Regions from separate parts of the Bacillus sp. LQ16 genome, predicted to be linked through region 1. Evidence: riboswitches for the same ligand, from Rfam matches in the RefSeq annotation. Region 1 holds a riboswitch; the other holds the start of a gene.
What was found. Region 1 has a riboswitch for S-adenosylmethionine ahead of AC3EMB_RS07500 (YezD family protein). Riboswitches for the same ligand answer to the same signal wherever they lie in the genome.
Positions count from the first base shown of each region.

Region 1 (7,817 bases):
TGTTGATGCGGTTTCTTATTTTGAGGAGATAACAACTCGTTTATTTTTTCAATATATATTTTTCCTAATAAGAAACGCGTGTGAACATTGTTCCGCGCGTTTTTTGTCTATCTAAAAGCGTGCTGCAATGAATAGAAGATTGGGGTTATGAGTTTTAGAGGAAATAAGGGAGGAATTTAAATGTATTTACACGGCACAAGCCGAATTAATGGGCAAGGACACTTAGAAATTGGAGGGTGCGATACGACGCAGCTAGCAAAGCAATACGGAACACCACTTTATGTATACGATGAAGAGTCTATTCGAGGAAAATGCCGAGCATTTCATCGTGCTTTTAAAGAAAGTGGTTTCTCTTATCAAGTAGCATATGCAAGCAAGGCGTTCTTGTGCATGGAGATGTGCCGAGTAGCTCGTGAAGAGAATATGTCATTAGACGTTGTTTCTGGAGGAGAATTATATACTGCGCTCCAAGCAGGATTTCCAGCATCACGTATTCATTTTCATGGAAATAATAAAACAGAAGAAGAGATAGTGATGGCTCTTCAGGCGAATATCGGTTGTTTTGTCGTAGATAATTTCTTTGAATTAGAAGTTTTACACGATTTAGCGATGCAACATGGAAAGTTTGTGAACATATTAATTCGTGTAACGCCTGGAGTAGAGGCGCACACACATGAATATATTACAACAGGCCAAGATGATTCGAAATTTGGATTTGGCGTTTCAAACGGTCAAGCGATACAGGCAATTGGATTTGCTTTACAAAAATCCAATTATAATGTGCTAGGGATTCATTCACATATCGGATCGCAAATATTTGAAACAGCTGGCTTTGTTCGAGCGATTGAAGTTCTTCGCCAATTTTTAGAAGAAGTGAGAGAGCAAACAAACTATGTAGTAAAAGTGTTAAATGTAGGCGGGGGATTTGGAATACGCTACACAGAGTCGGATACACCGTTAACTCTTGAGACATATGTGCGAGCTGTAACAAGTGCAGTGAGAGAACAATTTACTGTATGTGAATATCCATTGCCAGAAATATGGATTGAACCAGGCCGTAGCATTGTAGGTGATGCTGGGACAACAATTTATACAGTTGGATCTGTGAAAGATATTCCTGGTATTCGGAAATATGTATCAGTCGATGGTGGAATGACAGATAATTTAAGACCTGCTTTATATAGTGCGCGTTATGAAGCAATGTTAGCGAATCGAGGGAATGATGAGAATGAGGAACTCGTTTCGATTGCGGGGAAATGTTGTGAGAGCGGAGATATGTTGATTTGGGATATTCATTTACCGAAAGTCGCTTCTGCTGATTTACTAGCAGTTTCCTGTACAGGAGCCTACGGGTACTCGATGGCGAATAATTACAATCGGATTCGAAGACCAGCCGTTGTCTTTGCAAAAGGCGGAACATCGCAAGTAGTTGTGGAACGCGAAACATATGAAAATATTATTGGGAACGATCGCATACGTATTAAAGAGCTTGTTTAAATAGAAAAAGGGGTTGTTCGGATGGGCAATTCCTTTTTTGTAAAATAAAATAATTAAAATATATCGGAAAACTAGGATTGAAAAAAATCAGAATTGTGATAAAATACAAATACAAAGCTTATCAAGAGAAGCGGAGGGAACTGGCCCGAAGAAGCTCGGCAACCTGCTTATAGAAAGCAAGGTGCTAAATCCAGCAAAATGGAATCCATTTTGAAAGATAAGGTAAAATATATTACCGAACAGTCTTTTCGAAATGGGAAAGATTTTTTTTATGAATAAAAAGGGGGGCTGTTCGCGTGGGTGTACGGGAACATTTTGATGAAGTATCCGAGAAGATTGAAGCGATGCTTGCTGATATGAAATATGGCTCAATTACAATTGTTGTGCAAGATGGAAAAGTAATTCAGTTAGAGAAAAGTGAAAAAGTACGTTTAAAGTGAAAAGCGCTGACTAGAAAAACTAGAGGCGGTTTTAACCTATTTTCATTAGGTTAAAACCGTCTTTTTGCTTTTACAGGGGGAAAAAACATGTTGACGTATGAAACGTGGGAAGAAAATGTTGTTTCGTTTTCGGAAGAAGATGAAACAAAAGGCGCTTTATCAGTATTAAATTGGGCTTATGAAGAGTATAAAGATGAAATCGTCTACGCATGTAGCTTTGGGGTGGAAGGTATGGTATTGCTGCACCTTATAAACCAAGTAAATCCATCTGCTAAAGTTGTATTTTTGGATACAAATGTTCATTTTCAAGAAACATATGAATTAATTCAAAGAGTGAGGGAACGATTTCCTTCATTGAATATTATAGAAAAGCAGCCAGAACTTACACTTGATGAACAGGCGAAGTTGCATGGTGAAAAACTGTGGGAGAGCAATCCGAATCTTTGTTGTAAGATTAGAAAAATTTCACCTTTAGAAAAATCATTAGTCGTGGAAAAAGCATGGATATCGGGCTTAAGAAGGGAACAATCAGAAACACGTAAGCATACAAAGTTTATAAATCAAGATCATCGTTTTCAATCTATTAAAGTTTGTCCACTTATTCATTGGACGTGGAAAGAAGTTTGGCGATATGTATACAAACATAGCTTGCCGTATAACCCGTTGCATGATGTTGGCTATCCAAGTATTGGGTGTGAGAAATGTACTTTACCTGTAGGGGATGGTGGCGATTCAAGAGATGGTAGATGGGCTGGGAAAGTGAAAACCGAATGTGGTCTTCATTATCAATAAGATGAATCTTGAAATAAAGCTAAGAGGGGATATAGAAAATGAGCACAGTAAACGAATTAGTAAACCGTATAGATGAGACATATGATATATCACAAATTGAAAAAGAAATTAAATTAGACAACATTGCTTTAAGTGATTTAGAACTATTGGCGACAGGTGGATATAGCCCGCTTACTGGTTTTTTGGGGAAGGAAGATTATGATTCAGTCGTAGAAACGCTTCGTTTAGCAAATGGTAGTGTGTGGAGTATACCAATTACATTACCGGTAACAGAAGAAGTCGCAGAAAGCCTGAAGACCGGAGAGGAAGTAAAGCTTGTCAACAATGGAAATATATATGGTGCTATTAAAATAGAAGATATTTTCGTACCAGATAAAGAAAAAGAAGCGTTACTTGTATATAAAACAACGGATGAGGCTCATCCAGGAGTGAAAAAATTATATGAACGACCAAACGTTTACGTTGGAGGAACTATTATTCTAACAAAACGCTTTGAAAATAATCAATTTCCTTCTTATCATTTAGACCCAATTGAAACGAGAGAAGAATTTAAAAAACGTGGGTGGAAAACAGTAGTCGGATTTCAAACGAGAAACCCGGTACATCGTGCCCATGAGTATATTCAAAAATCTGCTCTTGAAATTGTAGATGGTCTCTTTTTAAATCCACTCGTTGGAGAAACGAAATCGGATGATATTCCTGCTGATGTAAGAATGGAAAGCTATGAAGTACTCCTTCAAAACTATTATCCGAAAAATCGTGTCTTTTTAAGTGTATTTCCTGCTGCAATGCGTTACGCAGGACCAAGAGAAGCGATATTTCATGCGTTAGTAAGAAAGAATTTTGGATGTACCCACTTTATTGTAGGACGTGATCATGCCGGAGTAGGAGATTATTACGGAACATACGAAGCGCAAGAAATCTTCACGAATTTTACGATAGAAGAGTTAGGCATTACACCACTATTCTTTGAACATAGTTTTTACTGCACGAAATGTGAAGCGATGGCTTCAACAAAAACATGTCCGCACGGAAAAGAAGATCATGTTATTTTATCAGGTACGAAAGTAAGAGAATTATTAAGAAACGGTGAGATTCCGCCAAGTACATTTAGTCGTAAAGAAGTAGTAGAAGTGCTAATTAAAGGTTTAAAAAAAGAAGTAGTAACAGAATAGGGAGAGAACGAGATGGATACGAATATTACTTGGCATACAGCTTCGGTTTCAAAAGATGAGAGAAGAGTGAAGAATGGACATCACAGTTTTGTAATTTGGTTTACTGGTTTATCAGCTTCGGGTAAATCTACAGTAGCGAATGCGGTCGCTCGTAAACTGTTTGAAAAGAATATTGGAAATTATGTGCTGGATGGGGATAACATTCGCCACGGTTTAAATAAAGACTTAGGATTTTCTGAAAGTGATCGCATGGAAAATATAAGACGTATTGGCGAAGTGGCAAAGTTATTTGTAGATCAAGGAACAGTTGTCCTTACAGCATTTATTTCACCATTTCGAGTAGACCGCAAACAAGTAAGAGATTTATTAGCGGCAGATGAATTTATTGAAATTTTTGTGAAGTGTCCGATTGAAGAGTGTGAGAAACGTGATCCGAAAGGGCTTTATAAAAAGGCAAGAAAAGGTGATATTAAGGATTTCACAGGTATTGATTCGCCTTATGAAGAGCCAGAGCAAGCAGAATTAATTGTAGAAACGCACAAATATTCTATTGAAGAATGTGCAGAACAAATCGTGAAGTACTTACAAGAGCGTAGTTTTATCCCGCTATTTGCCGGGAAGTAAAATTCCTACCTCAAAGTTCGATTGGGGCAAGGAAGTTAGGTGGGGGTCGGGCTGCCCGTAAATACCCGATTGGTTAAGGCTAATAATCAGCGTGGGATGAACAAAACTCTACTGATTAAAGTTTCACTTTATATAGGGGGATTTAAAAATGAGTTATGAAAAAGTATGGGCTAACAATGAAAAACTAAATCAAACGGAGAAAAATAAATTAGAAAAAGATGGATTAGAAATTTTTAATGATATTCCTTACTATGCGGAAAATGGATTTGAATCTATTCCGAAAGAAGAGTGGGATGCCTTTAAATGGGCGGGATTGTATTTACAACGTCCAAAAGAAGCTGGTTATTTTATGATGCGGGTAAATATTCCGTCAGGGATTATTACAAATGCGCAGGCAGAAGTACTTGCTTCTATCGCTGAGGATTATGGACGTGATGTAATAGATATTACTACGAGACAGGCGATTCAGTTTCACTGGTTAGAAATTCAGCAAATACCAGATATTTTTAAAAGATTAGCAAGAGTTGGATTATCTTCAGCGGGGGCTTGTGGTGATATAACGCGGAATATTACAGGTAATCCGCTTGCTGGAATTGATGCAAATGAACTATTTGATACGACACATATTGTGAAAGAGGTATATGACTATTTCCAACATAATGAAGAGTTTTCTAATTTGCCACGTAAATTTAAAATGTCTATTAGTTCTAATATTTATAACTCAGCAAACGCAGAGATTAACTGTGTTGCATTTACACCTGCTACGAAAGAAATAGATGGTGAGAAAAAAGTTGGTTTTCATATAAAAGTAGGCGGAGGATTATCAGCCCGTCCATATTTAGCTGATGAATTAGATGTGTTCGTTTTACCAGAAGAAGTGAAGGCAGTGGCAATTGCGATTGCTACTATATTCCGTGATTTTGGATATCGTGAGAAACGTCATTTAGCCCGTTTGAAATTTCTTGTTGCGGACTGGGGAGCAGAGAAATTTAAAGAGAAACTAATAGAGTATACAGGGCCTTTACAAAGTAAAGGGGAAAGTGCACTCAAAGGATGGAATGCAGGCTATTTTTATGGTGTTCAAGACCAAAAACAAGAGGGATTAAAATATGTAGGTTTTAATGTACCGGTAGGTCGTTTACATGCAGAAGAAATGTTTGAGATTGCAAGAATCGCAAAGCAATATGGAAATGGACAAATTCGTACATGTAATTCACAAAATTTCATTATTCCGAACGTTCCTCCGGAAAATGTAAAAGGATTACTTAGTGAACCGTTGTTTGAAGCGATATCTGCAAGCCCAAAATCATTTATTGGTCATGCGGTTTCATGTACCGGTATTGAATATTGTAATCTTGCATTAGTAGAAACGAAAGAAAGATTACGAAAAATTGCAGAATACTTAGATACACAAATTGCACTCGATGTTCCAGTTCGAATTCATATGGTAGGCTGCCCGAATTCATGTGGTCAACGTCAAATTGCTGACATTGGGTTACAAGGGGTGAAAATGAAAACGAAGGAAAAGGGAATTGTTGAAGCATTTGAGATATATGTAGGTGGAACGTTGTTAGATGGCGGTGCCTACAATCAAAAGTTAAAAGGAAAAATAGATGGCGAGGATTTACCTGATGTACTCGCATCATTTATAAGTTATTTCAAAGAGAATAAATTACCAGCCGAAACATTTTATGATTTTGTAGGTCGTGTTGGTGTAGACACATTACAAATAGCGTTAAATAACGTGTTAGAAGAAGTCATAGCGTCTTAGGGGGGACAATATGGATTTATATCGATTTGAAGCTGTATTAGTGAGTGATATTGTTCCGATTGTTGTTGTTGCTCAAAGTGAAGAACAGGCATTTAAGCTTGCGGAGATTGAGCTTGAAAAACATTTTTTACCGTTGCCAGAGGTAAAAGAGATTTCTTTGTTTGAAAAAAAGAAGATTCGAAAAGGTGCAGCATTTGTTATTCATGAGTAGAGATTAGTAATACGAAAAAATAAAAACTTCCATTCTTATATACGAATGGAAGTTTCATTTTAATAGTAGAAATGAGGAGAGATGATGGGGAAGGTTTATATTGTTGGAGCGGGTCCTGGCGATCCAGATTTAATTACTGTTAAAGGGTTGAAATGTATTGAGAAGGCAGATGTTATTTTATACGATCGCCTTGTGAATAAAGAGCTGCTTTCACACGCAAAGCCTGACGCGGATTTAATTTATTGCGGGAAACTCCCGAATTATCACACGATGAAGCAAGAAACAATTAATACATTTCTTATTAAGTATGCGAAAAAAGGGAAAGTAGTAACGAGGCTTAAGGGCGGCGATCCATTTGTATTTGGTAGAGGGGGAGAAGAAGCGGAAGCATTAGCAAAGCAAGGTGTACCATTTGAAATCGTCCCAGGTATTTCATCTGGAATAGCTGCACCTGCTTATGCTGGTATTCCAGTGACGCACCGTGATGCAAGTGCAAGTTTTGCTATTGTGACTGGGCATAGGAAAGAAGGTGCTGAAGAAGAAGTGAAATGGGAAAGTTTAGCGAAAGGTGTAGAGACTTTAGCGATATATATGGGGGTTAGTAATTTGCCCTACATATGTGAGCAACTTATGAAGCATGGAAAAGATAAAAGTACGCCAGCTGCTATTATTGAGCAGGGGACGACGTCTATGCAACGTACAGTTGTTGGGACATTAGGAACAATTGTAGATGTTGCGAAAAAAGAGCAAATTCAAAATCCGAGCATGATTGTAATTGGAGAAGTTGTCCGTTTTAGAGAAAAAATCCATTGGTTTGAGAAGCAAACGGAAAATGCTTATCAAGTAAGTGGAGTGTTGTAAAATGAAAGCCGTCTTATATATATGTCATGGAAGTCGTTTGAAGACAGCGAAAGAAGAGGCGATTCAATTTATTACATCGTGTATGAGTCGTATAGAAGCGAATATTCAAGAAGTTTGTTTTTTAGAGTTAGCGAATCCTTCTATTGAAGATGGTTTTCGTACATGTGTGAAGCGTGGGGCCACGGAGATTATTGCCATCCCTGTTTTTTTATTAGCGGCAGGTCATGTGAAGAAAGATATTCCATTTGAATTGGTAAAGCTCAAGAATCAATATCCGAATGTTAAAGTGACTTATGGTAATCCGTTTGGTGTATCAGAAACACTTATCAAATCAGTATATAACGGAAGTGGTATTGAAAAGGAAGGGAAGGCTGAAGTGACCCTTCTGCTCGTTGCAAGAGGAAGTAGTGATCCTGAAGTATTACAAGATATAAAATGGATCGCCT
Region 1 is NZ_CM173491.1:1,475,589-1,483,405, forward strand. It holds gene lysA (diaminopimelate decarboxylase) at 181-1,497, shown strand; SAM riboswitch class I at 1,613-1,721, shown strand; gene AC3EMB_RS07500 (YezD family protein) at 1,794-1,937, shown strand; gene AC3EMB_RS07505 (phosphoadenylyl-sulfate reductase) at 2,025-2,729, shown strand; gene sat (sulfate adenylyltransferase) at 2,768-3,904, shown strand; gene cysC (adenylyl-sulfate kinase) at 3,917-4,528, shown strand; gene AC3EMB_RS07520 (nitrite/sulfite reductase) at 4,677-6,299, shown strand; gene AC3EMB_RS07525 (DUF3906 family protein) at 6,310-6,510, shown strand; gene cobA (uroporphyrinogen-III C-methyltransferase) at 6,595-7,371, shown strand; gene AC3EMB_RS07535 (sirohydrochlorin chelatase) at 7,373-7,817, shown strand, end outside.

Region 2 (22,722 bases), 1.3 Mb from region 1:
ACTATGCAATTGTTAAAAAAGGGCATACGTATCCCGTTAACAACTACATCATGAAAAATCGCACGACAAAAATAGATAAAATCTAAAAATTTGGCACGTGCAGCTAAAGAACGTTTCATCTCATTCACCCCTTTCGTACGGAATTTAATACTTACTTCTTTATTATACTTTCCAATTTCATGTTTGAATAGTCATTTTTCTGAAAATAATGAAGATAGACTAAACATTTCAATAAGTGACATCAAATCTTACAAAACTGTTATGTTCACGTAATGGAAAGCGATAGTACGAAAAGATGCCTCCCTATACAATAAAGATGTAAACAAGAGAGACAAACAAAAGGAGGAAACAAACATGATGAAAGAAATCGTAAAAGCAATCTTTGAGGTATTAGTGAACGGACAAGCAGTTGTAAAAGAACTAAATGAACTATAAAAAGGAGTGAAGAAATATGATGAACATGGTGAAAATGATTTTACACGCTTTAGTCGATGCAAAAGCAGTTAGCCAAGAATTAAACCAACAATAAAAAGGGGTATATGAATATGAAGAAAGCCATTATTATCATTGCAAGCACAGCAATTACTTTATACACAATAAAAAATAGAAAAAAGAGAAATAATGAAAATGTTCTATATTATCCATACACACTATTAGAGAAAAAATAAAAGACAAGGTACCCTATCGTAATGAGGATATCTTGTCTTTTATTTTTTCTATATTGCCTTTAGAGGATTTCCTTCTCCTTTTCCCGAATGTATTAAGCGGGATTTTTACACATATTTTAAAGGGGCATATATATAAATGGATACACAACAACTATATTTTTTAAACGATATCGGTAAACAAAAACCAGAAAGTATTCGGAATAGAAGCGCTGCATGTCCATTTTGCGATAAAGAACATTTAACGGATATTTTAGCAACTGATGGTTCTATTATTTGGTTAAAAAATAAATTTCCTACATTACAAGATACATTTCAAACAGTGTTAATTGAAACCGATAATTGCGAAGATCATATCGCAACATATACAGAAGAACATATGCGGAAATTAATGCAATTTTCTATTCAACATTGGTTACACTTACAGAAGAAAGAAGAGTTCGCGTCTGTGATTTTATACAAAAATCACGGTCCATTTTCAGGTGGAAGTTTGCATCATGCACACATGCAAATTATCGGAATGAAACATGTAGATTATCTTGAAAATATTGAAGAAGAAAATTTCCAAGGGGTAATTGTTCAAAAAAACGAACGCATTGAGCTTAACATTTCAGAGCGTCCCATTATTGGCTTCACTGAATTCAATATAATCATTGATAATATTTCATATATAGATGATATGGCAAATTACATTCAGCAAACTGTACGTTACATACTGACAGATTTCCATAAAGGATGCAGTAGTTATAACTTATTCTTCTATTACTTAAATGGAAAAATTATTTGTAAAGTTGTTCCTAGGTTTGTCGTTTCACCGCTGTATGTAGGATATAAAATACCTCAAGTTTCTACAAAACTAGAAGACGTAAAAATACAACTAGCGGAGTATTTCACAAAATGACACGATTATCAAAAAAAATAGAGTAGGTTAAAACCTACTCTTTTATTACACCTTTATTTCGATAGTACACATCTTCTAATCCGATGTTATACTTCATGTTATTATCCGTCCACTCTGGCCCTAAATTCCCTGGCCATCCAGATGTATTCGCTATATATTTCAGTAATGCAAAATCAGTCAAACCTTTTTGCACCCCGCGCTTATATCCTTTCAGTAAATGCGGCATTGCAATTTGTGCATTTGTACGTGGATCTTTTAGCTCATCATCAGTTAAATGTTCTGGTGCAAGCCCGCCGCCGCGGTGCAGTTGAAACAATCCGAATGAAGTTCCATTATCTCCAACACTCCTTGGATTTAATCGACTTTCATGCTCAGCAATTGCAAGAGGTATCCATTCCGGAAGATTTACTTTCTTCGCTTCCTCTATAATGATTTGTTTCACCTGTTTTGCTTCTTCTGAATCAACATAGCTTGTTCCATTCACTAGCTTATCCATTCCTTCAGACTTTCCTTGGAAATATAAATATACTCCAAGAACAACTAAAAATCCTACAAAGAATTTCTTCACTACCTCTACCTCTTTCTCCGCTGAAATTTTTCCCCTTTCAGCCTTCCCTTTACAATTACCTACATTCTATTACTCTTTTATCATAGCAAATAACTATACATATTATCATCATGCTTTAGACCGATTTTGTGAAAAAACAGCTGGTAAATACGTGCAAAAATGTAACTTTCATAGACTATAACGCATTTATTGTATATAATTGTAAATTGAATTCTAAATATAAACTAGGAGAATAATAATATGAAAAAATGGCTGTTACTCTTATTTAGTTTACTACTATTAATTCCTGTCCCTATTTCCGCACAAAAAACTGAACAACCAAAAACCCTTATTTTATATAGTTCAAACGATGATCAAATTACAAGCGATATCCAAATACTTAATACACAAGTAGGGCATTTCACTAATAATATAACAATTAAAAACATAAAACAGTTAGCTGAAATAACTGATAAATCTTCGTATACACATGTTATTTACATGGGTGAAAAACAAGAAGAACTTTCTACTGAAGCAAAGGAATTTCTAGAAGGCTTCCCAGGACCATTACTAGTTTTAGGTCAAAATATAGAACAGTTATCTACTCGTTTTTCATTTATCACACTTAAAAATGAAGATATAAACTCTGATACAATTGAATATCCAACACGTAAACTAAAGAATATATTAGAAGAAGAAAGATCAATTAAACAACTTGATACAAACGGAACAATTCTCGCACATGCTTTAAGAGGAAATAATACTTATCCATTAATTGTACAGCAAAATAATTCTTATTATGTAGCTACTTCTAACCTCTTTGATTGGATATCTTATTATATTGGCGAAAGCCTATTTTCTTATTTTCAGCAAAAACCCGAAACCAATAAAAAATTAGCTTATTTACGTCTTGAGGATGTTCACCCAGCAGCAGATATAAATCAATTGAAAGAAATTGCTGAATTACTAAAAGAGAAGAAGATCCCTTACATGATCACTGTTATTCCTGTATATACAGATCCAGATACAGGTAAAACACTACATTTAAAAGATAAACCCGAACTAGTCGATCTTTTACGCTCTATGCAAGATGATGGCGCAGCGATTATTATGCATGGTTACACTCACCAATTTTATGATAGTGAAACTGGGGAAGGTTTTGAATTTTGGGACGTAAAGACGGATCAACCAATTCGCCAATCGAAACATGAAAAACCGAAGAGAAAAGATGAATTTCCAAATATAGAGTCATATAACCAATATGTAAAAAAAGGGGAAGAGTTTGAGGAAAAATATACGACAGATCATATCGAAAAGGGGATTCAAGAACTTGTAGATGCTAAACTATATCCTGTCGCCTTTGAAGCACCTCATTACACAATGTCTCAAAAAGGGTATGAAATATTATCAAGATACTTTTCAACTTATGTAGGACAACTACAGTTAAGTGATACAACTTGGAAATCCATGCACTCTCCAGCATATAGAAGTACACCATCATTTCTACATGGAATGAAATTAATGCCTGAAACAGTCGGTTTTATTGAAGAAGATAAGCCACAAGCTATTGCTAAAATGAAAGCAAATGCTTTATCTGTTGCTAAATTATCCGATGGGATTATTGGAGCATTCTATCATCCTTACTTAGGTGTGAAACCATTAAAAGAAGTGTTAAAGGATCTAGAGAGTATTCCAAATATAGAATGGATTGATTTACAAAAGGAAAAGAATGAAGTAAAAATGAAAGATATTCATATTACTACGAATAAAGACGGCATTCACGTTAAAAAACCAACAAGTGCAAATGACATAATTGATTATATAAAGCAATATGGCTTCTTCCTTATACTAGGATTCGTTATCATTGTCTTTCTTTTATTATTAAAACGTGCGAAAAAATTAGAATCCTAATACAAAACCACCGAGCGGAACGCTTGGTGGTTTTTTGTCATATATCAAACCGTGGCATTTTACTAAATAAATTCAACTTTTACTTTTTCCGTTACATGATTAAAACTATAATTCCCCTATCCTTTCAAATAAAATTGACTTGTATTTTCATATATTGTTTTTGCGACCTTATCAATGGATATGTTTTTTATAGAACTAATTTCCTTTAATACCTCTCGAATCATTCTTGGGTGCGTTATAACATCCTCTTGAAATTCCCACGGACCATCTGTTTCTACCATCATATATTCAAGCGGATAATACGAAACGATTTTTCTAATCTTCTCCTTATGTAAAACATCCGGTGTAATCGAAATATAATAACCATTTCTCATCATCCGTTTCATTGTTTCATCGCTTCCTTTAAACCAATGGAAGTGTGCACGTGAAACTTTATATTTCTCTAGCAAATCACATACAATGTCAGCATCTTCATAAACTGCGTGTAATACAATCGGCAAATTATACTTACTAGCTAGTTCTATAAATTTTTTCAATACAGCTATGTATGGATCTGCAGCAATTCTTTCATCTTCTTTTCTCAAATAATAGGGCAAACCTACTTCACCAATCGCAACAATTTCCTCTGCGTTCTGTTCAATAAGTTGATAAATCTGTTCACACTCTTCTTTATGAATCTGTTGCTCTGGATGAAACCCTATCGCTGGATATATAAAGGGATACTTCTTCGCTAAAGATAACGTTTCCTTACAAGATTGATAATTCATAGATACCGCAATAAGCCCCTTTATTTCTTTACTATTTTCCACCTCTTTTAGTAATCTGCTCTTCTCTTCATCCTTATATTGATCAACATGTATATGACTATCAATCCATTTCATCTTTATGCCCCCATAAAAAAAACAAGAAAGGACTTCCTTTCTTGTTTTAGCATCTATATTATTTAACAATTAAGTTTGTTATGATATCAAATAATCCAATACACACTACGGCAACAGTAAAGTAGCTACAGAAATCTTTAATTGGTAACTTCACTACTTCTTCTTTACGCATCCCATTTTTCTCCCTTCTTACTAGATCCCTAATTATTTTTCTATCTGTATCTATTATGCAAAAAATATGACAAATTTACTATCGAATTAACTTACGTAAACCTTACAATGTTGTAAGGTTTAAAAAAGATCCCCATCTTTATTCAGATGAGGATTATTAAAAATTAGTTGGTTTTTCATTCTTCATTACAAACAGAAAGTAATACATTGATACTTTCTAGTTACACTATATGAAAATTACTATCTTTTAACTATCGAATTACATTACAGAAGGCTTACATGTTTGTAAGTTATGTGTAATGTAATTCGATAGTTCTCCTTACTTATATTTCGTACAATAAAGTTAGAAAGTAAGCCAAATAAGAAGAACAATCACATAACCAAATTACATTGCTAGTAGCTACTCTTCTTATACCTTTCACCCATGCTACTACAATGTACCCCCTTCCCCTTTATATAACAAAAAAGCCTTAGTCTATATGGACTAAGGCTTTTTTGTTAACCTTAAAAATACCCTTACCCAGTATTTTTATTTTCGACAAAAAATAGCTGGGGGTATATTTCGCTATCTCACCGTTAAAAGTTTACTCTTCGCATTTATAGGAATATTTGCAACCTCAATCTCTTCAATGGACTCACCGTAACGCCCTTTTGCAAAAACCTTTAATGCTTCATCTCTCTTTAACATATGCTTAACCGTTTTCTTTATTTTCTGCTCTCTACCACGTTCATCGAATGCAATAAATTCATATTCATACCACTCATCACCGATATGCTGACCAATTGTATTCACAACCGTATAGTATTCTTTCGTCTTATAAAATGGATTATATTTATCGATAACCGGTCCAAGTTTCGTAGGCAGTAACATTACTACTATCACTATCATCGCTATTATAGTAGTGATCATTTTTTTCTTCATAATAAACATTCCTCCTCTGCAGGATATATATACATCCATTTTAAAAAGGGGGAATAAAATCTACTATTGAATCTCATTACATTACACTTACATTTTTGTAAGAATTAAAAAAGGTGAACGAATTTACTCGTTCACCTTTTAGCTTGCTTTAAAGCCACCGCCAAGTACATCACGTACATCATGTATAACAACGAAAGCATCTTCATCTACCCGGCTAATAACTTGTTTTAACTTAACAAGCTCTTGTTTATTAATAACAACATATAAAACTTCTTTATTTTTACCAGTATATCCGCCGCGCCCTTCTAATACAGTAACACCGCGTGTCATATTTTTCGTAATAGCTTCACGAATTAAATCTGGTTGATTCGAAATAATCGTAACAGCCGTTTTTGTGTCCATTCCTTCTACAATGAAATCAATCACCTTCGCTCCAATGAACACAGCCACAAGTGTATACATCGCCTTTTCTTGCCCTATTATAAATACAGAACCAGCAATTACAACAATATCAATAATTAGTACGCCTTTACCTACACTCCAACCTAAATATTGATTTGCTAACTGAGCTAAGATTGCTGATCCTCCCGATGTACCTCCGGCTTTGAACATACAGCCTAATCCAATGCCCACAAATAAACCAGCAAATAAAGCTGCTAATAATGTATCACTATTTACATGATACTCAATATGTTCTGTAACGTATAAAAACAAAGATGTTTCTACAATCCCTAAAATTGTATAAATCATTGTTTTCTTATCAAAAAATTTATAACCAACAGCTAGTAAAATTGCATTTATAGCAAAGTTCACAATTCCTGGTGACCAATCAAATAAGTAGTACGTAACAACCGTTAAACCAATAATTCCACCTTCCGATAAACGGTTTGGAATTGCAAAGTAATTAATACCAATTGCGAATAATAATGAACCAATTGTAATTAGTGTTATTTCCTTTATACGTTGATTAACCATAGTTCATACCCTCCCCCCATTTGACATTGTATCACTATCTCCTAGAGGTTTAGAAGTGGTTTTTATTCCGCATTTTCCCTCTTAAAAATTGAAATATTATGTTTAAACAGAGGGTTGATTAATTATTCATATTTGCTCTAACTGCACGGACAAATCGCTCCACATTCCCTTTCTGAATATACTTAGCGCGAATGGTTTCATGACTACAAGTAAATTCAAAATACGGATGAAAATCTATGCTATCTATATGCAAATATGAATACTCTTTAAATGTTGAAGAATAGTACGGAAATTTCCCGTAAAAAAGGAGACGTCTAGTAGTGGCAACAAAAACCCCATGTTGATACGATAATATAAAATTATCCTTCTCAAATATCCCTACCACAAAAGCCAGAATCTTTTCATCATCATCTACATACTTTTTCATACTCGATAAAAGTTCATTCATGCATATTCCTCCAAATTCTATTCACTGCATTAACACTTGAAAAGAATCCATGGATTATTACAGACCGGTTTAACTCCTTTATAAAGTATGAAACGCGTTTCCTGTCAAAGATATTTCAAAAAAATAATCCGTTATGCGATTATACACATAACGGATTACGATTAAACTGTAGAGCGTTCCACAAGTTCGTATGGAATTTCCAGCTTTTCTTGTTCAGAACTCTCGTCATTCACTTTTCTATGCAACATTTCAAAAGCAGTTTTCCCTATCTCCTTTAAATTTTGATCAATAGTTGTCAATTGTAACACTTGCGAGATAGGTTGATTATCAAAGCCAATAATCGCTAAATCCTCAGGAACTTGAATCCCTAATTTTTCAACCTCTGTCATAACCCCAATCGCAACTTCATCACCTGCTACTATTAATGCTTCAGGAAGATCCTGCATCTCTTTTAACTTATGAGCCACTTTTACACCATCTTCTAGTGTAAAACATTCTGTAAAGATCCATTCTTCATTAACCTCTTCGTCTATAGATTGCAATTGCTGTTTATAAACATCAAAACGTTTTTGGCTACTTGGCCCTAATTTCCTTCCCGTGCAATAACCAATTTTTTTATAACCTTTCTCAATCAAATAATCCATTCCTAATTGAAAGGCCGCTGAATGATTCGTATATACACTTGAGATGTTTGAAATATCATTGTCTTCACAAGCAATTATTGCGCCGTAAGAAGCATACGGTTCTATCGTTTCCCAATCATTTGCACGTGAACAAATAATAAGACCATCCAATTGTTTTGTTTTTAACATATGTAAACTTTTCATTTCTTCTTTTTTATTATAATTCGTTTGGCAAAGTAGCACCCTGTAATTATGCGCTAACGCAGTCTCCATCATTCCGCTCACCATCGCATCAAAACACGGATGATTAATATACGGTAAAATCACACCAACAATATTCGTTTTTCCTTTTGATAAATGAACAGCATTTGCGTTTTGCGAGTAATTCAATTTCTCAACTATCTCTATAACCGCTTTCCTTTTTTCTTCACTTACATATGGGTGATCATTCAACACTCTCGAAACAGTCGTAACTGAAACTCCCGCCATCTTTGCAATATCTTTAATATTAGCCATTCACTCACCTCTACCTTTAACTTAATGAATCTCATGAACATATGTCAAATCTTCTTATCATTACACCTTCATTCGTTTCTCTTACAAAAGTGTAATTTTTCTGTAAGCTAATTCGATAGTTACTTTCCGCAACATTTCATACAATGGAGTCAGAAACAGGGTAACAACTATTCGAAAAGGAGCGGATTAATATGCTGAACAAAATGAAAACGAACAATTTCTTAAATACAATGGGCATGGTATTTTCCGCTCTTATCGACGCAAAAGCTGTTGCTTCTACATTAAACAAGTAAGGAGAATATATTATGAATAACATCACTTTTAACAAATTAGATTTTTTAGGACTAGCTAGTGGCTCGCTTCTTCTTACTGCTTTTATTTACGCCGCTACGCTTGTATAACTTTGTGTCCCCTTTCCCCTTTATTATAAATAGTAATAGAAAAGACGACCGTCTATGCCCGGTCGTCTTTTCTTATTTTTGATTTGATTGCAAAGCTTCTTTTAACTCCTCAAACTTCTCATTTAATTGATCTGTCATCATTTTCATAGCGGTTTTTCGATCTATTTGTTCTCCAGCCTCAATTTGAATTGGATCTCCAAAAATCAATTGTGCCTTTTTCCCCTTTATTAATTCTTTTACACTTGATGGACCAACATAAGCTGCCGGCACTAAAGGTACATTAGAACGCATCGCAATTGTCACAGCACCCGCTTTTAATGAAACATCTTCCGCTGATCTTGTTCCACTCGGAAAAATCCCTACTACCTTTCCTTCTTTTAATAAACGTGATGGAATTTTAAGTGTACTTGGTCCTGGATTCGCACGATCTACAGGGAATGCATTTACATTTTTAAAGAACCAATTTTTGAATTTCCCTTCAAATAATTCTTTTTTGGCCATGTAATGAATTTGAGTTGGATACATCCCTGTAGCTAACATTAATACATCCATAAAACTTGTATGTGTACATGCAACAACATACGGTCCACCTTCTGGTAGCTTTTCTCTTCCTTGTACTTCTACTTTCCCAGCTGTTTTAAATATATATTTCAACAAAAATGTAATTGGTTTATACATTTATTTCGTTCCTTTCTAAACATCCGAAGTATAATCATATTCTTATAATAATTATAACACTAAGTTTTAGGAGTTGGTAATAAAATTAAGGATGAATTGTTAAATTTCAATTCTTACAAAAGTGTAATTTTCTTGTAAGCTAATTCGATAGTTACTTCTTACTATATTTCATACAATTAAGTCAGAAACAGGGCAACAATTATTCGAAAAGGAGTGGATCAATATGATGAACAAAATGAAAACGAACAATTTCTTAAATACAATGGGCATGGTATTATCGGCTCTTTTCGATGCAAAAGCTGTTGCTTCTACATTAAACAAGTAAGGAGAATGTATTATGAATAACATTGCTTTTAACAAATTAGATTTTTTAGGATTAGCTAGCGGCTCTCTTCTTCTTACTGCTTTCATTTACGCTGCTACGCTTGTATAACTTTGTGTCCCCTTTCCCCTTTATATAGAAAAAGACGACCGTCTATGCCCGGTCGTCTTTTTAATTTTTTCTTTCTTTCAATTCTTTTAAAAGCTGTATCAGCTCAGCTTGTTGTTTTATCTTTTTACGACCATTTCGATTAATTGCTGCAAGCTCACAGGCAACTCCGACGGCGAAGAAAAACAATAAACTTTCTAACATGTGAAATCCTCCATTTGCCTATTAAACAGCTTGACGTAATTGCTCTTCTTGTAAAACTCTCTTATTTATATTTTCTTCTTTTCTCTGACAAACGTTATTGCGAATAAGCGCTGCAATAACAAGTACAGTCCCTATAATATCAAACATTGTGATCTGATACCCTTGCATCATCATAATAACTAAAGTCGTAATTGGTACAAAATTAATAAATAAAATCCCATTAATGGATGATAAAATTTTCACACCATAGTTCCAAGCAAGTAGCGCTACAATACCTGGCAATGTCATCATAAATAACAAATCGTACTTCACAATAGAAATCGTTCCCATACTAGGAACTGAAACATATCCAAGCGACGTAATAATTACCGTTATAATTCCTGTAACAGTCGTACCGAATACACACGTCAACGTAGAATAACGTAATGTTGACCAATCACTACACATTTGACCACCCATCGTATAAATAACCCAGCCTACAACACCAATAAATATAAATGCTAATGAGAACATATTATCTTTCAATGTTACAAAGAAACTCATGTCACCTTTTGTAATAACAAACACAGCTCCTACAAAAGCAATAACCATACTCGTTATCATATACTTCTTCGGTTTTATATGCTTATATCCCCATAAAATACAAATAGAAATCATCGGCATAAGTGATTCCATAATGGAAGCTACCATTACACCCGACTTACCCATTAACATTTGCCCTAAAAATATGAGGACATTATATACTGTAAATGCCATCGTTCCAAAAAAGACGAGTAACTTTCCTCTTCCCTCTAAACGAAATGCCTGTTTTCCTTCTTTCATTAACAACAATACAATCAGCATTATCGCCACTGCTCCATAACGAATAAGAGAAAAATAAAATGGATCTATGTATTCTAGCGCATGATCAGCAACTGGAAACATCGCTCCCCATGACATACTCGCAATTAAACACGCTAAAGCCCCTATTATCATTTGACCTCTTCTCACCGCAATCCCCCGTTTCTTTCTATTTGCACAAAGAGAATTGTAAAAGAAAAAATATATCACGTAAAATGATTCAAAATGATGTTAACTATCATTTATAATGATAGTTAACATCAAGGGGGATTACAAAATGGAATTACGAGACTTACAAATCTTTAAAAGCGTTGCCGACCAGGGTAGTGTAAGTAGCGCAGCAAAGGAATTAAATTATGTACAATCAAATGTAACTGCACGTATTAAACAACTAGAAAACGAATTAAAAACCCCACTCTTTTACCGCCATAAACGAGGAATGACTTTAACAGCTGAAGGAAGAAAAATGCTCGTTTATGTTAGTAAAATTTTGCAAGATGTCGACGAACTAAAACAAGTATTTTTAGATAGCGAAACACCCTGCGGTATATTAAAAATCGGTACAGTCGAAACAGTAAGTACACTGCCTACCATTTTATCTTCTTACTATAAAAGCTATCCGAATGTCGATTTATCATTACAAGCGGGTCTAACAGAAGAATTAATTAGAGAAGTACTTGATCATCAATTAGATGGCGCCTTTATATCAGGTCCTATTAAACATCCACTAATCGAACAATACGATGTTAGTACAGAGAAATTAATGCTTATAACACAAAATAAAGCCTTTCATATAGAAGAATTTACAACAACGCCTCTACTCGTTTTTAACCAAGGATGCGGATACCGTTCCAAACTAGAACGTTGGCTTAAAGACGAAGGTTTGCTACCAAAAAGAATTATGGAATTCAATATATTAGAGACAATATTAAACAGCGTTGCACTCGGCCTCGGAATTACACTCGTACCACAGTCTGCTGTCCATCATCTTTCTAAAGCAGGTAAGGTACATTGTCATGCAATCCCTGAAAAATACGGCAGTATTTCAACGGTTTTCATACGCCGTAAAGATAGCTATATGACGAATTCAATGCGTAGTTTTTTAAAAACAATTGAAGAACATCATCATATCAATATGCTGTGAAAGACATTCTTACATGAATGTCTTTTTTTCTTACAAAAGTGTAAGTCTTTCGTAAGCTAATTCGATAGTTGCAAGTGGACATATTTCCTATAATTAAGACATAAGCAGGGCAACAACAATTCGAAAAGGGGCGGATACGCATGATGAACAATATGAAATCAAATAAATTTTTAAATACAATGGGCATGGTGCTATCCGCACTTGTCGATGCAAAAGCTGTTGCAACTACATTAAACAAATAAGGAGAGATTATAATGAACAACATTACTTTCAACAAATCAGACTTTATCGGACTTGCAAGTGGAGCTACTCTTCTTACGGCTTTCATTTATACACTTGCTCAAGGTCTTGTTTAACACTTTGTTTCCCCAAACCCCTTTATATATAGAAAAAGCTGCTCGTCTTATAGACAAGCAGCTTTTTAGTTTGTTTCATATATAATTTGACCTGTTTTCGTAATATCATATCCGCCAATTGCATTTAATTCATTATGAAATTCTTCCGATTGCAGAATGTCTTTCACGACTTCAATCAGCTCTTCATTTTCTTTATTCTTCAAAATTACTAAATCATACTGTTCTTTCATGATTGGAATAAAGTCCACATTTACAATTTGCGAAAACTTTTCTGAACCTACTCCTACATCAGCTTTTCCATTTGCAACTTGCGTGGCAACACCCAGATGATTCGATTCTTCCCATTCATATCCACTAATATCAGCTTTATTTAATTTTTGGATTCGTAATTGTTCATCCACTAACACTCTAATACCAGAACCCTTTTCTCGATTTACAAACTTTATAGTGGATCCAGATATGTCGGCCCATGTCTTTATTTTCTTCGGATTTCCTTTTTGGACATAAAATCCTACATTTCTGGACAATAAATTAATCATAATACATGGCTGGCCTACTAAAATGCGTTTTACATAAGGAACATTATATGTACCCGTTTCACCATCAAACAAATGCAAACTAACGATACTTCCTTCTCCTTGATACATTTTCACTAAACTTGTTAAGCTACCTTGATACGCCCTTAAAACATTAGAACTTGGCAAACGATTTTCTATACGTTTAGCTAACATATCTAACGTTAGTTCTTGACCACTAATAATACACGTGTTCAAGATACTACTACCATCGTTTTTTACAGGAGTAACTTGTACCTTTCCTGTTTTCATTTGTTTTATATATTGATCTAAATCTGCTGCATCAATGCGCATCTGTCTACCAACTCTATAAGAAGGAAGTTCTCCTTTTTTAATTAAGTCGTATACAGTTAATTTTGATACTTTTAATCGCTTTGCTACTTCTTCCGTTGTGTAGGAATGATGATCCATAGACGATTCCTCACTTTCTTCTTTCATTGTAACAAAGAAAAGAATATTTCTCCTATTTTTTAAAAATAGATATATGTTCAAATTATATTCAATTATAACTAGTTATATTTAGTTATATTTAGTTATAATTAGATGTGTCAAAACGAAAGGGGATTTTTTTATGAATAAATTTACATTACGTTCGATTGGGGCACTTATACTTTCTTTTCTTCTTATATTTAGTGTTGCATGTATAAACGGAGATAAGAAAGAGAAATCAACTGCTAAAGAAGGAAAAGCAGTTGAACTTACTATCTCAGCTGCTGCAAGCTTACAAGATGCATTAAAAGAAATTGAAAAACAATATAAAGAAAAAGAACCAAATATTAAACTTTCTTTTAACTTCGGTGCTTCTGGAGCACTTCAACAACAAATTGAACAAGGTGCACCTGCTGATTTATTCTTCTCTGCTGCAGAAGATAAATTCCAAATCCTTGTAAAAAAAGGATTCATTAATGAAAAAGAAGGGAAAAATCTTCTTGGAAATGAACTAGTTCTAGTCATCCCTAAAGATAGTTCTCTTACAAAATTTCAAGATTTAAAAGATGAGAAAATCAAAAAAATCGCACTTGGTACACCTGAATCTGTACCTGCTGGCAAATATGCAAAGGCCTCTCTAACACACGAAAACCTTTGGAATGATGTTCAAAATAAAGTCGTATTTACAAAAGATGTTCGCCAAGTGTTAACATATGTAGAAACAGGGAATGTCGATGCTGGTATCGTATACAAAACAGATGCTCTCATTTCAGATAAAGTAAAGATTGGTGAGGCAGCAGCAGCTACTTCTCATGAGCCAATCCACTATCCTTTAGGTGTTATAAAAGAATCTAAACATAAGAAAGAGGCGAATTCATTTTATGAGTATTTGCAGTCAAAAGATGCACAATCTACCTTTAAGAAATATGGATTTACAGTCCTGTCGTAATTACTATGAGCATTGATGCTATTATATCGCCTGTCTTTCTATCTTTAAGAGTAGCTGCGTGTGCCACTATTCTCGTTACAATTTTAGGGACGATTGTCGGACGAGCACTAGCTCGCTCCTCATGGCGATATAAAGTACTATTAGAAACCATATTTTTATTACCAATGGTACTTCCACCAACTGTTATCGGCTTCTTTCTCATTATCATCTTTGGAAACAACAGCCCGATCGGAAGGTGGGTTGAATCATTATTTCAGCAGTCTATTATGTTCACATCTACCGCTGCGATCATCGCTTCTACAGTTGTTGCATTTCCACTTATGTACCAATCAGCGAAAACGGGATTTTCTATCGCAAATGTACAAATTGAAGAAAGTGCTCGTGACCTTGGCGCAAGTGAATATCAAGTTTTTCTGCACGTTACACTTCCGCTCGCATTTCCTGCATTACTAAGCGGGATGATTTTGAGCTTTGTCCGCGCGCTCGGTGAGTTTGGTGCTACACTCATGTTTGCCGGGAATATCCCTGGTAAAACACAGACAATCCCGACTGCAATTTACATGGCCATTGACGCAAGTAATATGCAACTCGCCTGGACACTTGTGGTTATCACTATTAGTATGTCACTCCTATTTCTGCTATGTATTCAGCTTATTAACAAAAGAATTACTAACCCTTAAAGCAGCTTTTTTGGAAGCTGCTTCTTTATTTCTTAGGAAATAAAATATACCACCGGGAAATAACTGAATTTTACCTCTTATTTAAATATACATTTTATTTGAATTCACTTTCTAAAATAGGCAATTTCCTGTTATTATATGGAGGTGTTTCAAAAAATGAAGAAATGAAAACGCATTTATATCGTGAATTCTTCATCCTGTTTTAGCGATCGGTAATCTTCTACTCTATTAGTGGGGCATTACCGATCGTTAGAACGATATGTAACTATATTGGTATAGCAAACCGAAGGGAGTTTTGTAATGGACATTTTATTAGCGCTTCTTCCTGCAATTGCATGGGGAAACATCTTATTAGTAAGCGTAAAAATGGGCGGTGGTGCATATAGCCAAACGGTAGGTATGACAATCGGTGCTCTATTCTTCGCAACAATTATGTATGTATTTACTCAACCAGCTTTAACAATGACAGTCTTAATTGTTGGGTTTATTTCAGGTTTATTCTGGGCTTTAGGACAAGTAAACCAATTAAAAACAGTTGAAAAACTAGGTGTTTCAACTACCGTAACAATTTCTACTGGTATGCAACTTGTTGCAACTTCTATCTTTGGGGTTATCGCTTTCCGTGAGTGGACTACTACTACAACGATTATTCTGGGAACGATTGCAATCCTATTAATCGTAGTTGGTGTTGTATTCACATCACTAGATGATAAAGAAAATGCTCAGCCACCAGGACAATTGAAAAAAGGACTTCTTACTTTAATTGTTTCTACTTTCGGCTATCTTGTATATGTAATTATTATTCGTTGGTATAATATCGATGGTTGGTCTGCTATTTTACCACAAGCAGTTGGTATGTTTGTTGGTGCGGTTGTACTGACATCTAAACATAAACCATTTAACAAATATGCAATCCGTAATGCTTTATCTGGTTTACTATGGGGAACTGGAAACTTATTCTTACTTCTTTCATTACCACGTGTTGGAGTAGCAACAAGCTTCCCATTATCTCAAACTGGAATCGTTATCTCAACATTCGGTGCGATTGTATTCTTAGGTGAAAAGAAAACAAAACGTCAATTGATCTTTATTGCACTAGGTAGTGTTTTAATTATCGGCGGCGCTGTATTACTTGGTATGACAAAAGCATAATCTTATATTCTATTAGTAAACCCCTGAAGCATATGTACTTCAGGGGTTTTTTAATTCTAATTATTTTCTAGATATAATTATTTGTATGTTCTTGCCCCTTATAATTGCTCTTCCACTCTAGCAAACCAGCTACACATATAAAGAGATTAATAATAGCTAATATTAGCATGACGTATAAACCAGTAGAAATATAAATTACAATGCTAACTACGTTATATAAAATCCATAAATGCCAGTTTTCTAATATTTTTCGACTTAACATAAATTGAGCCACTAGTCCCAATACGGCATTTAAAGCGTCTAAATATGGACTTGTTGACTCTAAATAACGGACTTGATAATAACCCCAACCAATCCAAGCAACTAAAATAAAACTTATATAAAAAGTCCACCCTTTCAAATCTAAACGAACTGTTGCTTTTACTTCTCCCTCCCCACTTTGTGCAATCCAATAATACCAACCATATACATTAAATATAAATTGAAAAGCGGCTAATACTGCCATTGCATATAAACCTTGTGTAATAAAAATGTATAGAAATACCGCAACAGTAATCATGCCAAATAAAAAATTGGATACTTTTTCTCTCGCTAATAACCAAACATTAATGATTCCCATAATTGATGCGAAAATTTCAATATAACTCGATTGAATATACAATCCAACTAATACACAAATAATACTAGAAACAAGTAAAAAAAGTGGACTTCTAACCATATTTATCTCTCCCCAGATGTGTAATAAATTCCCTATCACCAGTATAAGGAATAGCCCTTTCCTTTACCATGAATTTCCTCCTTCTCATTATCCATTCCATCTACGGTAAGTCTTTTCTTTTTACAAAATTCTCTTAAAGATGATATCGTTTTTATAACATATCTCTACTAGAAAGGAATAAAGGATATGCCTAACAAACATCGAATTTTATTTATTGGTGCTGGTCGTATGGCAGAAGCTATATTTTCCGGATTACTTAAAACAAGCAAAGAATACATCGAAGAAATTATCATCTCTAACCGAAGCAACGTAGAAAAGTTAGAACAATTACAAAGGCGATATAATGTGTCTATTACAACGGATTGGAAGCAGCATATTACATCTGTCGATACGGTTGTTTTAGCAATGCCACCTTCTGCTCATGAAGAATTATTAGCTGAGCTATCTCCGTTAATATCAAATCAACTTGTCGTAACAGTAGCAGCTGGCATTGGACCATCTTATTTAGAAGCTAGACTCCCAAAAGGCACACCTGTTGCTTGGATTATGCCTAATACAGCTGCTGAAATTGGAAAGTCTATCTCCTTATATACAATAGGACAATCAGTAGCCGAGATGCATCAAGAAACCCTGCAACTGCTTTTAAGAGGTATTGGTACTTCGCAACTTTGTACTGAGGAAGAAGTTCATCAGCTTACTGCAGTTACTGGAAGTGCACCAGCCTTCCTTTATTACTTTGCTGAAAGCTTAATTGAAGCAACAAAAAGTTATGGAGTCGATGAAGAAACCGCAAAACATCTTGTCATTCAAATGATTTCTGGCTCTGCTTCTATGCTTGAACAAACGCAAAATCCAGCTAACCTTCGCGAACAAGTAACAACGCCAGGTGGTTCCACAGCTGAGGGTCTCAAAACTTTATACGAATATAATTTTTCAGAGGCAATTCAAAAAGCAGTAGAAGCAACAAACAAAAAAGCTAGGGGGAAATAATATGATTTTAACAAGTTTAAAAGATTATACAACATTACATAACGGTGTAAAAATGCCTTGGTTTGGTTTAGGTGTTTTTAAAGTAGAAGATGGTTCAGAAGTAATTGATTCTGTAAAAGCAGCAATTAAAAATGGCTACCGCAGCATCGATACTGCAGCAATCTATCAAAATGAAGAAGGCGTTGGACAAGCGATTCGTGAATCCGGTGTTTCACGTGAAGAATTATTTATTACCTCAAAAGTATGGAATAGCGATCAAGGATATGAAACAACACTTCAAGCATTTGAAACTACATTAGAGAAATTAGGTCTAGAATATTTAGATTTATATTTAGTACATTGGCCTGTAAAAGGGAAATATACTGAATCATGGAAAGCATTAGAAAAACTTTATAAAGATGGCCGTGTTCGCGCTATCGGTGTGAGTAATTTCCACATTCACCACTTACAAGACGTATTTGAAATTGCTGAAATTAAGCCAATGGTCAACCAAGTGGAATATCACCCACGTTTAGCACAAGAAGAGCTACATGCATTCTGTAAAGAACATAATATCCAGCTTGAAGCTTGGTCACCATTAATGCAAGGACAACTACTAGATAATCCAACGTTACAAGAAATTGCGACAAAATATAATAAATCAACTGCGCAAATTATTTTACGCTGGGATTTACAAAACGAAGTTGTAACAATCCCTAAATCAATTAAAGAACATCGCATTATTGAAAATGCAAACATCTTCGACTTTGAATTAAGTGCTGATGATATGAAAGCAATTCAAGCTTTAAATGAAGATCGTCGCGTTGGTCCAGATCCAGATAACTTTAACTTCTAGTAGAAAAACCACTGCCATATGCAGTGGTTTTTCTGTTTAAGAAAACTGAAAATTTAAACTATATTCCATTTGGTTGACACTTCATTATTCAAGGTGTAAGATTTTCAATTATCAAAGAAACACAAAAATTAATAAAATTCATTCGTTTACTCATTGTATCAAGAGAGGTGGAGGGACTGGCCCTTTGAAACCTCGGCAGCAGGTTCATTTTGAATACTGTGCCACTTCCTGCAAGCTTTATGCTTGAAAGATAGAATGAGGGACTTCGTTTATATACGGGTGCATAACTTGTACGTAAAAATCCCTCTTTCTCAATATGAAAAGAGGGATTTTTTATTTTTCATTTCCCTCATCATCATCCAAACTTAATTATTTAGGAGGAAAATCAAATGAAAAAGAAGTTTGTACCCGGTATTGCATCAGTTGTAGGAGTAAGTATTTTATTAACTGGTTGCGGTAGTTATAAAAACGAAGCAAGCGGAGCAAATGCAAAAGACGAGGCACCTAGCAAACAGGTTTTAAACTTATCTTCACCTACTGAAATACGAACAATGGATACGGCCCGTGCTACAGATACTGATTCTGGTCAAGTAATGAGAAACGTATTTGAAGGTTTGTATAATCTTGGTGAAGGTAACAAACCTGTTCCTGGTGTTGCAAAATCTCATGAAGTAAGTGGCGATAAAACGAAATACACATTCCATTTGCGAGATTCAAAATGGTCAAACGGCACTCCTGTTACAGCGAAAGATTTTGTGTTCGCTTGGCAACGTGCCGTAGATCCAGCAACAGCCTCTGAATATGCATTTCTATTCTTTGATATTAAAAATGCAACAAAAATTAACAACAAAGAACTTCCAGCCGACCAACTTGGTGTAAAAGCAGTTGATGACCATACGTTTGAGGTAGAATTGGAGCGTCCTGTTCCGTATTTTATTAGCTTAACAGCGTTCCCAACATTTCTACCAATTAACGAGGAATTCTTTAAAGCACAAGGTGATAAGTACGCTTTAGAAGATAATACAATCTTGTACAATGGAGCTTTTACACTAAGCGATTGGAAGCACGAACAAAGCTTTAAATTTAAGAAGAACCCTACCTATTGGGATAAAGATACTGTCAAACTAGAAGAAATCAATTTTAACGTCGTAAAAGAAAAATCAACAGAAGTAAATTTATTCGAGTCAAAACAATTAGATCGTATAAAACTAACATCTGACTTCGTTGATAAATATAAAAAAGATGCTAACTTTAAAGAACGTCCAAATGTAGGCGTACAATTTTTACGCATGAATCAACAAAACAAAGTACTTCAAAACGTTTCTGCACGCCAAGCAATCGATCAAACAATTGATAGAAAATCCTTTGTAAATACGTTATTAAATGATGGCTCTACACCAACATTTGGTCTCGTTCCAAAAAACTTTGCAAAAGGACCTGAAGGAAAAGACTTCCGTACTGCAAACGGCGATTTAACAAAAGTTGATACAAAATCTGCACAAGAATTATGGAAAAAAGCTAAACAAGAGCTTGGTTCTGAAAAGATAACATTAGAATTATTAACGAGTGATGCTGACCTTGATAAGAAAACTGGTGAATTCTTAAAAGGGCAACTAGAAAAGAATCTAGATGGATTAACAGTAAATATAAAACCGCAACCGCGTAAGCAACAAGTTTCGCTTTTATTAAAAGGTGACTACGAAATCGGAATTGACGGCTGGAGCCCTGACTTTGCGGATCCAATTACATTCCTTGAGCTATTTACAACGAATAACCCTTATAACTTAGATCATTACTCTAATAAGGAATTCGATGAAACAATAGCAAAAGTGAAAACAACTTTAGCTGGTGATGAAAAAGCTCGCTGGGAAGCATTACTAGAATCCGAGAAAATATTATTTAAAGACTCTGTTATCGCTCCTCTTTACCAAAAAGGCGAATCTTATTTAGAACGTTCTTATGTGAAAGGAATTGTGCAAGTAGACTTTGCGGGTCAATTAAACTTCAAGTGGGCAAAAATTGAAAAATAAAGTAAAACCGTAATAAGTGGGGGTTCTTCATCCCCACTTATTATTAGCCCACATCAATTGTTTTTTTAGCAAAATATATTAAAAGTAGGTTCTCTCACACAAGAGAATCTACTTTTTTAATATATTATTCCAAGAAATTAACATTCTATTTTTATTATTGACATATAGTTCTTTCCAGTGTTAATATTCTAAATAATCAAAGAAACAAAATATTTCACCATCAAAATATAATGTCTACTAAGTTGAAACATATAACGATAGATTATAGCTCGACATGTATATACATATAGAACACCTGATTACCTATAAACAAATATTTATAATAGGTTCCATCTCCTTCTATAGCCACTTCAAGACATGGACATTATGACGTTACGAACAACACATTTAGGGAGGAACGAACAATGAAGAAAAAAGTTGTACCTGTTGTTGCATCTGTTTTAGGGGCAAGTCTATTACTAACTGCTTGCGGGGGAAATAAAGATAATGCAGGCGGAGCGAAAGCAAACGATAAAGTACCTGATAAACAAGCAATTAACTTATCATTCGCTTCAGAAATTCCAACAATGGATGTTGCAAAAGCAACGGATGGGGAATCCATGAATGTAATGCGCAATGTTTTTGAAGGCTTATATGCAATGGGAGAAGATAATAAACCGATTCCTGGTGTTGCTGAGTCGGTTGACATTAGTCCCGATAAAACAAAATATACATTCCATCTGCGTGATTCAAAATGGTCAAACGGTACTCCTGTTACAGCAAAGGACTTCGTCTTTGCTTGGCAACGTGCCGTAAATCCTGATACAGCAGCTGAATACGCATTCTTATTCTTCGATGTACAGAATGCGAAACAAATAAACCAAAAACAATTACCAATTGATCAACTAGGGGTCAAAGCTGTTGATGACAAAACGTTAGAAGTACAACTAGACCGTCCTGTTCCTTACTTCTTAAGCTTAACGACATTCTCAACATTCTTGCCAATTAATGAAGAGTACTTAAAGTCTCAGGGCGATAAATACGGTTTAGAAACAAATCATTTAATTTACAACGGTGCTTTCACATTAGATAACTGGAAACACGAACAAAGTTTCCAATTGAAGAAAAACCCTAACTATTGGGATGCTAAAACGGTAAAATTAGAAGAAATCAACTTCAATGTCGTTAAAGATAAGTCTACAGAAGTGAACTTATATGATTCAGGACAAATTGATCGCGTTGCTTTAACTGCAGAGTTTGTTGATAAATATAAGAGCGATCCAAACTTCAAGGAACGCGCTGAAGTCGGCATTCAATTCTTACGACTAAATCAGAAAAATGAAACATTAAAAAATCAACATGCACGCCTTGCTATTAACGGCGCAATGAATAAAAAGGCTTACGTAGAAACAATTTTAAATAACGGTGCTATTCCAGCTGAAGGAATGGTTCCTGCGAAATTTGCAAAGAGTCCAGAAGGCAATGACTTCCGTAAAGAAAATGGAAATCTAGTCAAGGATGATGTGAAAACAGCGAAAGAAAACTGGAAAAAAGCAAAACAAGAACTTGGTACTGACAAAGTAACAATCGAACTATTAACAAGTGACAATGCTTTAGCTAAAAAGACTGGTGAATATTTAAAAGGTGAATTAGAAAAAAACCTAGATGGATTAACAGTGAATTTAAAACCACAACCACGTAAACAACAGTTGAAACTACTATTAAGTGGTGACTATGAAATTGGTATTGACGGCTGGGGCCCTGACTTCGCT
Region 2 is NZ_CM173491.1:189,527-212,248, reverse strand. It holds gene AC3EMB_RS01220 (RAxF-45 family protein) at 1-119, opposite strand, end outside; gene AC3EMB_RS01215 (hypothetical protein) at 540-668, shown strand; gene AC3EMB_RS01210 (DUF4931 domain-containing protein) at 805-1,566, shown strand; gene AC3EMB_RS01205 (transglycosylase SLT domain-containing protein) at 1,601-2,134, opposite strand; gene AC3EMB_RS01200 (DUF2334 domain-containing protein) at 2,375-4,024, shown strand; gene AC3EMB_RS01195 (TatD family hydrolase) at 4,141-4,905, opposite strand; gene AC3EMB_RS01190 (YxeA family protein) at 5,642-5,998, opposite strand; gene AC3EMB_RS01185 (YitT family protein) at 6,137-6,973, opposite strand; gene AC3EMB_RS01180 (PH domain-containing protein) at 7,092-7,421, opposite strand; gene AC3EMB_RS01175 (LacI family DNA-binding transcriptional regulator) at 7,583-8,560, opposite strand; gene AC3EMB_RS01170 (DUF3948 family protein) at 8,866-8,961, shown strand; gene AC3EMB_RS01165 (lysophospholipid acyltransferase family protein) at 9,034-9,639, opposite strand; gene AC3EMB_RS01160 (DUF3948 family protein) at 9,977-10,072, shown strand; gene AC3EMB_RS01155 (YrzO family protein) at 10,133-10,273, opposite strand; gene AC3EMB_RS01150 (DMT family transporter) at 10,295-11,263, opposite strand; gene AC3EMB_RS01145 (LysR family transcriptional regulator) at 11,391-12,257, shown strand; gene AC3EMB_RS01140 (DUF3948 family protein) at 12,512-12,613, shown strand; gene AC3EMB_RS01135 (substrate-binding domain-containing protein) at 12,679-13,599, opposite strand; gene modA (molybdate ABC transporter substrate-binding protein) at 13,760-14,566, shown strand; gene modB (molybdate ABC transporter permease subunit) at 14,572-15,246, shown strand; gene AC3EMB_RS01120 (GRP family sugar transporter) at 15,547-16,398, shown strand; gene pnuC (nicotinamide riboside transporter PnuC) at 16,466-17,116, opposite strand; gene proC (pyrroline-5-carboxylate reductase) at 17,303-18,106, shown strand; gene AC3EMB_RS01105 (aldo/keto reductase) at 18,108-18,941, shown strand; SAM riboswitch class I at 19,094-19,198, shown strand; gene AC3EMB_RS01100 (peptide ABC transporter substrate-binding protein) at 19,331-20,971, shown strand; gene AC3EMB_RS01095 (peptide ABC transporter substrate-binding protein) at 21,376-22,722, shown strand, end outside.
Region 2: another riboswitch for S-adenosylmethionine. It lies ahead of AC3EMB_RS01100 (peptide ABC transporter substrate-binding protein); the one in region 1 lies ahead of AC3EMB_RS07500 (YezD family protein).